4 regions of the Anaerostipes sp. CAG:276 genome follow, and region 4 is predicted to be linked to each of the others. Evidence: predicted binding sites of a transcription regulator. Region 4 holds the regulator's gene; each other region holds the start of a gene.
What was found. Region 4 encodes Rex, which represses fermentation and respiration genes when NADH is low (regulators of the CRP and FNR family bind a similar motif). Its sites were predicted from a motif close to ATTGTTAANTANTTAACAAT; they were not measured.

Region 1 (3,160 bases), on a different contig from region 4:
CCGCAATGGTCACAGCCGCAGATGCACCGAAGATATAGATACCAAAAACTGTGGCCGGGAGTAATGCAAGGATTACATCCAGCATAATGCTTTGTGTTGAGCTTTTGTCCCTTACGTGCGGGTTTGCTGAAACACGATATAATGTTTCGTTCATATGTACCTCTCCTTTACTTCTTTCTACGATTTGCCAAGACCTGTTTGCGTCCTGTCTTCATTGACTGTGCCAGGTTTCTCTTCGCCGGACAGATAAAAGAACAGCATCCGCATTCCACACACTCATCGCCATGGAGAGCTTCAAATGCTTCAAAGTTATTGTTATCTGCCAGTACGGACAGTCTCGCCGGCATTAACTTCTGAGGACAGACGCTGACACATCGCCCGCAGTTGATACAGTTGCTCGGCTCTACGGCAGACACCGGGTCCTTTGTAAATGCCAGCAGAGAAGAAAATGTTTTGACTGCCGGAACATCAGTAGTAAACATAGCCATTCCCATCATCGGACCTCCGGAAATCACCTTTTCAGGCTGCCCCTTAAATCCGCCGGCTGCTTCGATCAGCTCGCTGACATTCGTTCCGGTGCGCACTAAAAGATTCTTCGGACTTTCTATGGCGTCTCCTGTCACTGTCACAACACGCTGAAATAAAGGTTTCCCTTCTTTTACTGCGTCCTTCACAGCAACAATTGTTGCCACGTTGTCCACAATACATCCTGCATCTGCCGGAAGCATGCTGGAATTGATGGCTCTTCCCGTTGTCGCATAGATCAGGGAACGCTCTGCTCCCTGCGGATATTTTGTCTTCAGCTCCGCAACCGAAATCCTTGCATCCCCTTTGACACAATCGCTGACTTTTGCAATGGCATCTTTTTTATTATCTTCCACTGCGATGATCCCTTTTGCTTTCGGGAATAAGTCCAGAACAATGTTCAGCCCTTCCACGAGGACTTCCGGAGTCTCCATCATGATCCTGTAATCTCCGGTTATGTAAGGCTCACACTCCGCACCATTGACAATGATGTACTCGATGGCATCCGGATCTTTCGGAGCCAGCTTCACATGAGTAGGGAAACCTGCTCCTCCGAGTCCGACGATTCCTGCGTCTTTGATCGCAGCGAGAACCTCGTCTCTGGTCATATCCTGATACGGCTTTGCCTGAAACTCCGCTTCTTTGAATTCTCCGTCGTTTTCTATTACAATCGCATTTACTTTCGCTCCGGCGGGAGTCACTCTCGGCTCAATCGCTTTCACCGTACCCGAAACAGAGCTGTAAATATTGGCTGACACAAAACCGCCTGCCTCTGCAACCTTCTGTCCCGCCAGTACCTGATCACCTTTTTGTACGATCGGTTTCGCAGGTGCCCCGATGTGCTGGCCGACAGGTAAAACAACATCTCCTTTCGGCAGATATTCGGTGATCGGGGAATTTTTTGCGTATTCTTTCCCGTCATCCGGATGAACTCCGCCGCTAAATGTAAACAATGCCATTTTTAAGCCTTCCTTTCTCTTTTCTTAAATTTCCATATCTTTAATGATAAATTGTTTAGCATGCAAAATCAACTTTCGACATTTTTTTCACAAACGAAATCCCACAAAATAACATACATCTCACTAAAATCTTTTCATTCTTTCACTTTATTCAACTTTTTGCACAGAAAAAGAAACAATGCCGGGTTCTATATGTGAATTAATTGTCAATCTAAAAGGAGTCCCCGATTCTGAGAACTCCCTCTTTGAAGTTTTATCTAATGCCTGATCTGTCCATTGCCATAAATAATAAATTTGGTAGTCGTCAGTGCATCGAGTCCCATAGGTCCCCTTGCGTGAATCTTTTGAGTGCTGATTCCGATCTCTGCACCAAAGCCGAACTCGAATCCGTCTGTGAACCTCGTGGAAGCATTCACATAGACCGCAGCCGCGTCGATCTTCTCCAGAAACTCCTGGGCATGAGAATAGGAATCTGTGACGATCGCCTCGGAATGTTTTGTGTTGTAGCGGTTGATATGTTCTACCGCCTCATCAAAGCTGTCCACAACCTTTATCGAGATAACAGCATCCAGATATTCCGTGCCCCAGTCTTCTTCCGCCGCTTTCATCACCCGGTCACTGACTGCCATGACTCTCTCGTCTCCTCTGACCTGCACTCCCTTTTGGAGCAGAGCCTCTACGATAGCCGGAAGATGGGTCTGTACAACATCTTTATGTATGACCAGAGACTCACATGTATTGCAGGTTCCGAGCCTTTGAGTCTTTGCGTTGACCACGATGTCGACAGCCATTTTCGGATCTGCATACTGATCGATGTAAGTGTGGCAGTTTCCGGTTCCCGTCTCAATCACGGGAACTGTGCTGTTTTTCACGACGCTCCGGATCAGTCCGGCTCCTCCTCTTGGAATAAGGACATCAATATATTCCGTCATCTGCATCATCTTTGTGGCAGTTTCACGGCTGGTATCTTCCAGGAGCTGGATGCTGAATACCGGCATCTTTTTCTTGTCTAAAGATTCCTGGAGAACTTTCGCAATCGCGAGATTGGAGTGAATGGCATCGCTTCCGCCGCGGAGCAGACAGGCGTTTCCTGTTTTAAAGCAGAGAGCAAACGCATCCGCAGTAACATTGGGCCGGGATTCATAGATGATTCCTACAACACCCAGAGGAACGACTTTCTTTCCGATCAGCAGTCCGCTTTTATTGGGCTTCATCTCAGTGACTGCCCCAATGGGATCTTCCAGATCCGCCACCTGTCTGAGTCCTTCTGCCATGCCTTCGATCCTGTCTACCGTCAAAGTCAGCCGGTCCACCAGTGCCTCTGACATCCCGCGCTCCATGGCAGCTTTCACGTCTTTCACATTCTCCGAAAGAATATAATTCTGATTTGTCACAAGCTGGTCTGCCGCTTCCCTGAGCAGCTCGTTTTTGTCATTCATGGATACCTGCGCCAGAACGACCGACGCTTCTTTTGCCTGTCTTCCTAATTGTTCTAACATAACAACCTCCCTGCTATTTTATCTCAATGCTTTCCCTTTGGCTTCAGCGGAGTCACGCTTCCGTCCTCATTCTTTATGCTGATATGATTCAGCTGGCCGCGCAGATTTGCCCGGACAGACTGTATATATTCTTCTCGAAGCTTCTTCTGCTCCTTCTTTTCCTTCTCTGAAAGCCCG
Region 2 (3,160 bases), on a different contig from region 4:
ACACCCGCTTTGACTACCGGGATATTGGTTCCGGCTCCGGCAACGCATCCTCCCGGACATCCCATTCCTTCGATCAGGTACCCGTTCTTCTTGCCGGCTTTTGCCTGAAGAAGCATCTTCTTGCATTCTGCGAGTCCTTCCACATGGTCAATCTTCACATCCACTCCCGGATGGTATTCTTTTACGCATGCTTCAATAGCCGCGGCAACACCGCTTGCGACTGCATATCCGCGTCCTGCACCGAACGCATCGTTCATCTCGACTTCCTTGTCGTAAGTACTGAAATCAATATCCTTGGCGGTAAACATGCCGTCCAATTCTTCAAATGTAATGACAAAATCCACTTCACTTCTGACAGACTTTCTGGAAGCTTCCAGTTTTTTAGCCACACAAGGACCGACGAATACGATTTTTGCGTTCTTGTTGGTCTGTCTTGCGGCTCTGGCTGTCGCCACCATCGGGGTCAGTGAATTTGAAATCTGGTCGATCAGTTCAGGGAAGTACTTTTTCCCGAGCATAGACCAGGACGGACAGCAGGAGGTCAAAAGGAACGGCACCTCTCCTGTAGCAACTCCATGTGCATAGTGATCCGCTTCTTCCAGGGCACCTGCATCCGCTCCCACTGCCACTTCCCATACGTCGGCAAATCCGATCTCCAGCAGTGCGGCCTTCACCTTGGCAGGGGTTGCCTTCGGCCCAAACTGTCCAACAAAAGCAGGGGCCAGGATGGCGATGACTTCGTTGCCTTCATTCATGGCTTTGATCAGCTGGTAGATCTGTGACTTGTCTGCAATGGCTCCAAACGGACAGTTGACCATGCACATGCCGCAGGATACACATTTGTCAGGATTAATGGTAGCACGTCCTGCATAATCAGTCTCGATCGCTCCCACGCCACAGGCTACTTCACACGGCCTTTTTCTCTCATGGATCGCACTGTATGGGCATACTTTCTGGCACTGTCCGCACTTAATGCACTTTTCCTGATCAATGTAGGAATATCCGTCCACAAAACTGATTGCATTTTTCGGACATACTTCCATACATGGATGTGCCATACATCCCTGACACTCTCCTCCTACAATGAATGCTCTGTCCTTGCAGGCGTTGCATGCTGCCGGGATCACCTGCAGAAGCGGCGGCTCGTAGTATTTTTCAGCAATGTTGCTCTGTTTGATTCCTTTTGTTATTCTTGCAGGCTTATCAGCAGGTCTTAAAGACATCCCCATGGCAAGACGGATTCTCTCTCCTACCACTGCCCTTTCACGATAAATACTGTCGCGGTATGTCGGCAGCTCACCTTTCACTAATTCGTACGGCAGATCCTCGATTTCTTCAAGGTCTCTTTGTTCATAGGCAAATTTAGCAATCTCTGTAAATACCTTTTTTCTGATCTCTCGGACCGGGGTCTCAATTCCTCTCATAGCTCCTCCTTTAATGTTCGTTAAAATAAAAACAATCTATTATCATTCTACACTACTTTTACCCGAAATTAAAGGATTTTTTTGCTTTTTTTGTACTTTATTCTGTACACCGGAACCCCCGGTTTTTTCTCAGTTTTCCGAGGTATTTTGTATGAGTTCCTTAAGCTTTGCAAAGGCCTCGCTCATGCCCCCGATTTCATTGATCAGGCCCAGTTCCACCGCCTGTTCTCCCTCAAGTACGGTTCCTGCGTCTTTCACCTGTTCTCCGATGTGCAGCATCAGTTCTTCCACCTTATCCTCCGCAATGTCAGAGTGATCGCTGATGAATCTGGTAATACGGTCCTGAATCTTCTCAATATTACGGTAGCTTTGAAGCACACCGATGAAGGTTCCGCTGGAGCGCACCGGATGGATCATCATTGTTGCACTTTTAACAATAAATGAATAGTCAGAAGAGACTGCAAGAGGCACTCCGATGGAATGGCTCCCTCCCAATACAAGCGTTACCGTTGGTTTACTCAGGGAAGCAATCATTTCCGCAAGGGCAAGCCCACATTCCACATCCCCTCCAACCGTATTGAGCAGAATCAGTATCCCCTTGATATCGTCAGAGTACTCTGCTTTGGCAAGCGCAGGGATCATATGCTCATATTTGGTTGTCTTGGAGTTCTGCGGGGACAGCTGATGCCCCTCGATCTCTCCTATGACCGTCATGACATGAATCCCGCCCAGGTCCAGTTCTCCGGTATCTCTTATCTCATTTCTTTGATCTTCATTCATATCGAAATCCTCACTTTGATTTAATAAAAAGGAAGAAGCGCAGTGCTTCTCCCTTTTATTGTCTGTCATTATGAGTAAGATTATTCTTCTTCGATTTCAAAAGATACAAGCAGATCTTCCTGATTGACCTGTTCGCCTTCATTAACGTAGATCTTATCCACCTTTCCGTTAACTTTGGATACGACGGTGGTTTCCATCTTCATTGCTTCCACGGTAAGAAGCGGCATATTCACAGTTACCGGATCTCCCTCTTTTACGAGGACTTTTCCGACGGTTCCAGGAATTGTTGAGCCTAAATGTCCCGGATTGCTCTTATCCGCTTTGATCCTGTGGTCGGCCTTGACTTCCAGGTTGCGGTCTAAGATCTTCACTTCACGCATGGAACCGTTGACCTCGAATTCCAGCAGACGGTATCCGTTCTCATCGGGTTCTGACATATCCACAAACTTGATGATCAAATCTTTTCCTTCTCCGATGGTCAGTGTCGTCTCCTCACCCTTTCTCAGCCCGTAGAAATACACATGGCTTTCCAGCCTTGTGACGTCATTGTAAGCCTCAAAATGTCTGCAGTAATCCTCATATACTTTCGGATACATCGCATAGCTGATGGCTTTGCGGTGAAGCGTCTTTTCGTCTTCCATTGTATCAATATAAAAGAACTCTTTGAGCCCTTTCTTGATCTGATCGAAATCTTCCGGAGGAATCAGGCTTCCCGGACGGACGGTGATCGGCTCTTTGCCTTTCAGCACGATAGCCTGAAGTTCTTTCGGGAATCCGCCTTCCGGCTGTCCGATCATTCCTTCAAAATATTCGACTACGGAATCAGGATAAGATAATCCTCTGCCCTCTGTCAGAATATTTTCTTTGGTCAGACCGTTTTTAAACATAAAGATGGCAAAGTCTCCGACGACTTTAGAGGAAGGCGTAACTTTTACAATATTTCCAAGCAGATCATT
Region 3 (3,160 bases), on a different contig from region 4:
TCCTCATTGGCAACCATAGAGATATATTCAGGAATACCGATTCCTAAGTTGACCACGGTATTTTCCGTCAGTTCCATGGCAGCTCTCCGGCCGATGATCTTTTTTGCGGAAAGAGGAGGATATTCAAGGCTGCTTAAAGGAATACGGAAGTCTCCGGTCATTGCACCGTCATAGTCACATCCTACACACTGTTCGTGGTCTTGCATATTTTCCACTTCCACGACTGCATCCACATAGATTCCGGGGATCTTGACTAATTTTGGATCTAAGGTACCGTCTGCGACGACCTTTTCCACCTGCACCACAACTTTTCCGCCGCTGTTCTTCACTGCCTGAGCCATGGTTGTGACTTCTGTTGTACAGCATTCATGGGAAAGTGTCACGTTGCCGTGCTCGTCAGCATATGTACCCCGGATGAATCCGATGTTCAGCGGAAAAGATTTATATAGTAATTTATCTTCTCCTAAGATTTCTACCACATCTACGATGTCCTCGGTCGTAATGTCATTTAATTTGCCGCCTTCAATGCGCGGGTCGGCAAATGTATTTAATCCCACATGAGTGATCACGCCGGGTTTGTGACCGGCGATGGCACGGTAGAGCTGTGCCAGAGTGCCCTGCGGCAGATTGTATCCTTCAATTTTGTTATCAAGGACCAGCTGTCCAAGCGTCGGGACCATGTTCCAGTGTCCGCCGATGACACGTTTGGTCATTCCTTCGTGGGCAAAATGATCCGCACCGCTTCCGTCACGGTTTCCCTGGGCAGCAGCGTAAAATAAAGTCAGGTTTTTCGGAGAACCGGTTTCCAAAAATCTTTTTTCCAGAGCTTTTGTAAGGGCTTCCGGCATTCCGCTGGCAACAAATCCGCTGGTAGTGACGGTTGTATTATCTTCTACCAGGGCAGCGGCCTGATCTGCTGTAATAATCTTAACTTTTCCCATAGTTTTTCTCCTTCATTTATTTTAGAAATCTTTTAAATCTGCTTTGCGTTTTTCAAGAAATGCAGTCATACCTTCTTTTTTATCTTCCGTAGAAAATGCGAGTCCGAATAAATCTGCTTCTAATGTAAGTCCGCTGCTTAAATCGGTGTCCATGCCTGTGTTGATCGCTTCTTTTGCAAGAGAGATTGCATAGCTTCCTTTGGACATGATCTTAGCTGCCATCTTTTTGCAGTAATCAATCAGTTCTGCCTGAGGAACTACCTTGTTTGCAAGTCCGATCCTGTAAGCTTCTTCGGCGTCGATCTGGTCACAGGTAAAGATAAGTTCTTTTGCACGTCCTTTTCCGACTAAGCGGGAGAGACGCTGTGTTCCTCCGAATCCCGGGAGGATTCCGAGTCCTGTTTCCGGCTGTGCGAATCTTGCATTTTCTGCGGCTACACGGATATCACAGGCCATGGAGATCTCACATCCGCCTCCGAGAGCATATCCGTTGACAGCGGCGATCGTTACCTGAGGCATTGTCTCTAATTTAAGGAATGCTTCCTTTGCCAGCAGACCCATCTGTCTTCCTTCCGCAGGAGTGGCATTGACCATTTCAGAAATATCGGCTCCGGCTACAAATGATTTTTCTCCTGATCCTGTAAGGATAACGACTCTGATGTCCTTGCGGCGGGAGATCTCGGAAAAGCACTGGTCTAATTCTGCTAATGTCTCACTGTTTAAGGCATTTAAAGATTTTGGTCTGTTGATTGTAACTACTGCGATCTCGTTTTCTACTTCCATTAATAAATTGTTCATTCTAAATCCTCCTTGAAATGACATATACATTACACTTAATCAGCTCTTGTTAGAAAATTAACATATTGGCGTGCAAATATTTAGGATACAAAATATTATTTATGCTTCTAATATGGACTATATTTGCGTGTTTGTCAATGGTTTATCAATATATTTTATTTAAATTGTATAATTCTATAAAAGATTATAAAAGTTTATTGACAATATGCACAAGAGGTGATATATTTAGCTTACAAAATATTAGTATGCAAATATAAGGAAACAAAATGGTAAATTTATGTTAAGTTTGGTGAAAGGAGTGATTATTTATGAATTTTGAATTAACGGAACAGCAGGCAGCCATTCAGGAGACAGCAAGAAACTTTGCTCAGACAGAGTTACAGCCGGGAGTGCTCGAGAGAGATGCCAACAGTGAATTTCCGGTAGATCTCTATAAGAAGATGGGAGAACTGGGACTGATCGGACTTCCTTATCCGAAAGAAGTCGGAGGCCAGGGAGCCGATTACCTGTCTTATGTATTGGCAGTGGAGGAGATCTCTAAAGTAGATGCTTCTGTGGGTATTTCTTATTCTGTATCCACTTCTTTATATGGAGGAAGCATCATGAACTCTGACGCTCCGGTCGAGAAAAAGAATGAATTTCTGGCGCCGGTATTGTCCGGACAGCACTTCGGATCTTTCGGACTCACGGAACCAAATGCGGGATCTGATGCGGGCGGATGTGTAACCGTTGCTGAAAAAGACGGGGATGAGTACATATTAAACGGTATGAAGTGTTTCAATACGAATGGACCTTTAGCCGATTATACGGCAGTATATGCCCTGACGGAACCTGAGAAAAAAGCCAAGGGACTGTCCTGTTTCGTGGTGAAGAAAGGAACTCCCGGATTTTCAGTGGGCAAAGTGGAAGACAAGATGGGAATCCGTTCCGCACAGGTTTCAGAGATGATCCTGGAAAATGTACGGGTGCCGGCAGAAAATATGATCGTTCCTTCCGGAGACGGATTTAAACTGGCTATGAAGACTCTGGACGGAGGCCGTATCGGTGTTGCCGCACAGGGACTTGGAATTGCAGAAGGTGCATTTGAGATTGCAAAAGAATACTTAAAGACGAGAGAGCAGTTCGGCAAACCATTATACAGGAACCAGTATCTTGCATTTAAGATGGCGGAACTTGAAATGGAAATTGATGCCGCAAAACTCATGCTTTATAAGGCTGCTGCCGACAAACAGGAAGGAAGACGATATTCTATTCCGGCCGCAAAGGCAAAATACCTCTGTACAGAGGCGGCAATGCATGTGACAACAGAGGCGGTGCAGATGCTGGGCGGAAACGGTTATATGAAGGGATACCATGTAGAGCGCATGATGAGAGACGCCAAGATTACTCAGATCTACGAGGGAACCAATGAAATCCAGAAG
Region 4 (3,160 bases):
AAAGAACCGTGCCTGTGTACTGGGACAGGGCGGATTCCAGGATTTCTTTGGAGTGAATGTCCAGGTGGTTGGTAGGCTCATCAAGAATCAGAAAATTGGCATGGGAAAGCATAAGTTTCGCAAGAGATACCCGTCCCTTTTCACCGCCGCTTAAGGAAGAAACAAGTTTAAAGACATCTTCTCCTTTAAAAAGGAAAGCAGCCAGTGTATTTCTGATTTTTGTGTTGGTCAGTTCCGGAAAGGAATCAGATATCTCCTCGAAGATTGTCTTATCCGGATGCAGGTTGTCCTGTGCCTGATCGTAATATCCGATGGAAACTTGGGAACCGAGCTTAATCAGTCCTTTGTTTTTGGCAATTTGTTTGCAGATGATTTTTAACATCGTAGTCTTGCCGGTTCCGTTGGCGCCGATCAATGCCACGCGCTCACCGCGAAATATTTCAAAATTTATATCGGAAAACAGCATATGCGGCCCGAAACTTTTTTCCAGATGTTCCACCGTTAAGACATCGTTTCCGCTGATCACCGACGGTTCGATGGCAAAGCGCATTTTTCCGTCGACTTCCACAGGCTTTTCGATCACATCAATTTTGTTCAGCATCTTTTCACGGCTCTCGGCCCGGCGGATGGATTTTTCCCGGTTAAATTGTTTTAGTTTTTCAATGACCGCCTTCTGGTGACGGATCTCCTGCTGCTGGTTTTCGTACTCCTTCAAGCGGATTGCCTTTACCTGATCCCTTTTTTTAATAAAAGAAGTGTAGTTGCCGTCAAAGAGCATCGCGTGACCCGACTCAATCTCCATGACTTTGTTGACGATCTTGTCCAGGAAATACCGGTCATGGGAGACCAGGATGACAGCGCCCTCATAGTGGCTTAAATAGGTTTCCAGCCACTGGATCGAATCTACATCCAAATGGTTGGTAGGCTCATCCAGGAGAAGGATCTCTGGCTTCATCAGCAGGAGTTTTCCGAGAGCGACCCTTGTCTTTTGTCCTCCGGACAGAGTCTCGATTTTTTTTTGAAAATCTTCCTCTTGAAACCCGAGTCCTTTTAAGATTCCTGTGATCTCACTTTTATAAGCAAAACCGTTTTTCTGTTCAAATAAATGAGTGGCCCTGGTGTATTCCTCCATCTTTTCTTCGAGCTCTGTGCCGCTTAAATGCTTCATCATATGCTCCAGAGAGCGGAGTTTTTTGTCCAGTTCGATCACATCCTGTTTTATGGTCAAAAGCTCTTCATAAATGGTGCGGGAAGAAGTATGGTCCTGATGCTGTGCGAGATAGCCGATATCGGCGTCCTTCTTTTTGTGGATCTCCCCGTCATCGGGTGTCATCTGATCCATGATGATCTTGAGCAGGGTGGACTTTCCGGCACCGTTTAAGCCGATGACGGCAAGCCGGTCCTTTTCATTGATATGAAAGGAAATTCCTTTCAGGACTTCCTGGTCGACAAATGTTTTATGTATATTCTGACAAGATAAAACCATAGTGCACTCCTTCAAAATTTCTAAGCTGTAAAAATTCTTTATAAGCATAACATAATTTCTGAAAAAACGCACTGAAAAGTTTGACAGATATTAGACAATCTTATATAATTTATTTAATTTGAGTAGTTAATAAAATAAGTGGGAGGGTAATAATGTCATCAATGGATAAGAATATATCACCGGCAGTTATAAAGAGATTACCTAGATATTACCGTTATTTGGGGGCTTTGAAAGCAAAAAATATTACGAGGATCTCATCCAAAGAGCTGAGCGAGAGGATGAAAGTAACTGCATCCCAGATCCGGCAGGACCTGAATAATTTTGGAGGTTTCGGGCAGCAAGGATACGGCTACAATGTAGAAAATCTTTACGTGGAGATCGGAAAGATTCTGGGACTTGACAAAAGCAATCAGATGATCATCGTTGGTGCCGGCAATCTGGGGCAGGCATTGGCTAATTATCAGGATTTTAACAATAACAGCATTGGTTTTCAGGTGATTGCGCTGTTCGATGTGAATCCGAAGCTGATCGGCATCACGGTGCACGGAGTGGAAGTGCACGATATTGACGATATGGAAGAGTTTATAAAGAATCATGAGATCAAGATTGCAGCCCTCACGCTTCCGCAGGACCAGGCGCCGAAGATTGCCAAAGATCTTGTGTCGTGGGGCATCAAAGGATTTTGGAACTTTGCCCCTGTGGATCTCACGCTGCCGGACAGTGTGACCGTGGAGAATGTCCATTTGGCAGAAAGCCTCATGACGCTGACTTACAATATTCACAGCAGGGAAGACAGCGAAGGCGCGGAGTAAAGACGGGAGGAACGCCATGATTGTCGGTATAGGAACTGACCTGATAGAAATCGGGCGGGTACAGAAGATGGTGGAGAGAAAGAACCGCCTGAGCCGGATTTTTTCAGAAGAGGAACTGGCATGCGCAGGTTTAAACAGTACGACTCTTGCTGGTAATTTTGCAGTTAAAGAAGCCGTTTCCAAGGTATTTGGAACCGGCTTCTTCGGATTGGAGCCCTATGAGATCGGAGTGTTTCGGAATTCAAAAGGAGCACCTTATGTGAAACTCACAGGCAGAGCCGAAAAAATGGCATCAGATAGGAAGATTACGAAATTTCATGTGTCGGTTACGAACACAGGGGGGCTGGCACAGGCTTTTGTCATAGGAGAGTGTCTATGAAATATGTTTTAAAAAATCAGGAAATGCAGGATGTTGATAAGGAGACCATACAGAAGATAGGGATTCCTGGCCTGGTGCTGATGGAGAGGGCCAGCGAAAAAATTGCCCGAAGGCTCATGGAAACAGTCAGAAAAAATAACAGGATTCTTTCTGTGGCAGGATGCGGAAATAACGGGGGAGATGCGCTGGCTGCGGCCAGAATCCTTCTGGAAGAAGGGTATTCAGTGGATTTTACAGTCGTAGGGGATCTGTCTCAGGCATCCGCAGACTTAAAGACGCAGTACGATATCCTTGCACGGCTTGGATATGAGCAAAAAGAAGAGATAGATTATAAGGATTATGACTGGATTTTGGAAGGACTGTTTGGCGTAGGCCTTTCCAGAGAGGTATCGGGGACATACCGTACTGCTGTGGAAAGGATTAATGGAAGCGGAGCTAAAGTCATGTCAGTCGATATTTCCTCCGGAATCAGCGGGGATACGG

Region 1: a site for Rex is predicted at 1,676-1,695, ahead of rsxC (electron transport complex subunit RsxC). Genes of this name have one in related genera too.
Region 2: a site for Rex is predicted at 1,441-1,460, ahead of QVP35_RS04785 (4Fe-4S dicluster domain-containing protein). Genes of this name have one in related genera too.
Region 3: a site for Rex is predicted at 1,870-1,889, ahead of QVP35_RS10715 (enoyl-CoA hydratase-related protein). Genes of this name have one in related genera too.

Annotation. Positions count from the first base shown of each region.
Region 1 is NZ_FR889172.1:10,220-13,379, forward strand. Features, by position in the region: partial or broken gene QVP35_RS01150 (RnfABCDGE type electron transport complex subunit D) at 1-154, opposite strand, end outside; gene rsxC (electron transport complex subunit RsxC) at 168-1,484, opposite strand; gene QVP35_RS01160 (glutamate-5-semialdehyde dehydrogenase) at 1,742-2,983, opposite strand; gene QVP35_RS01165 (DUF896 domain-containing protein) at 3,007-3,160, opposite strand, start outside.
Region 2 is NZ_FR889180.1:20,780-23,939, forward strand. Features, by position in the region: gene QVP35_RS04785 (4Fe-4S dicluster domain-containing protein) at 1-1,424, opposite strand, end outside; gene QVP35_RS04790 (ClpP family protease) at 1,554-2,204, opposite strand; gene QVP35_RS04795 (pyruvate carboxylase) at 2,285-3,160, opposite strand, start outside.
Region 3 is NZ_FR889197.1:23,707-26,866, reverse strand. Features, by position in the region: gene QVP35_RS10720 (acyl CoA:acetate/3-ketoacid CoA transferase) at 1-941, opposite strand, end outside; gene QVP35_RS10715 (enoyl-CoA hydratase-related protein) at 963-1,739, opposite strand; gene QVP35_RS10710 (acyl-CoA dehydrogenase family protein) at 2,048-3,160, shown strand, end outside.
Region 4 is NZ_FR889177.1:30,251-33,410, reverse strand. Features, by position in the region: gene QVP35_RS02760 (ABC-F family ATP-binding cassette domain-containing protein) at 1-1,486, opposite strand, end outside; gene QVP35_RS02755 (redox-sensing transcriptional repressor Rex) at 1,639-2,298, shown strand; gene acpS (holo-ACP synthase) at 2,315-2,677, shown strand; gene QVP35_RS02745 (bifunctional ADP-dependent NAD(P)H-hydrate dehydratase/NAD(P)H-hydrate epimerase) at 2,674-3,160, shown strand, end outside.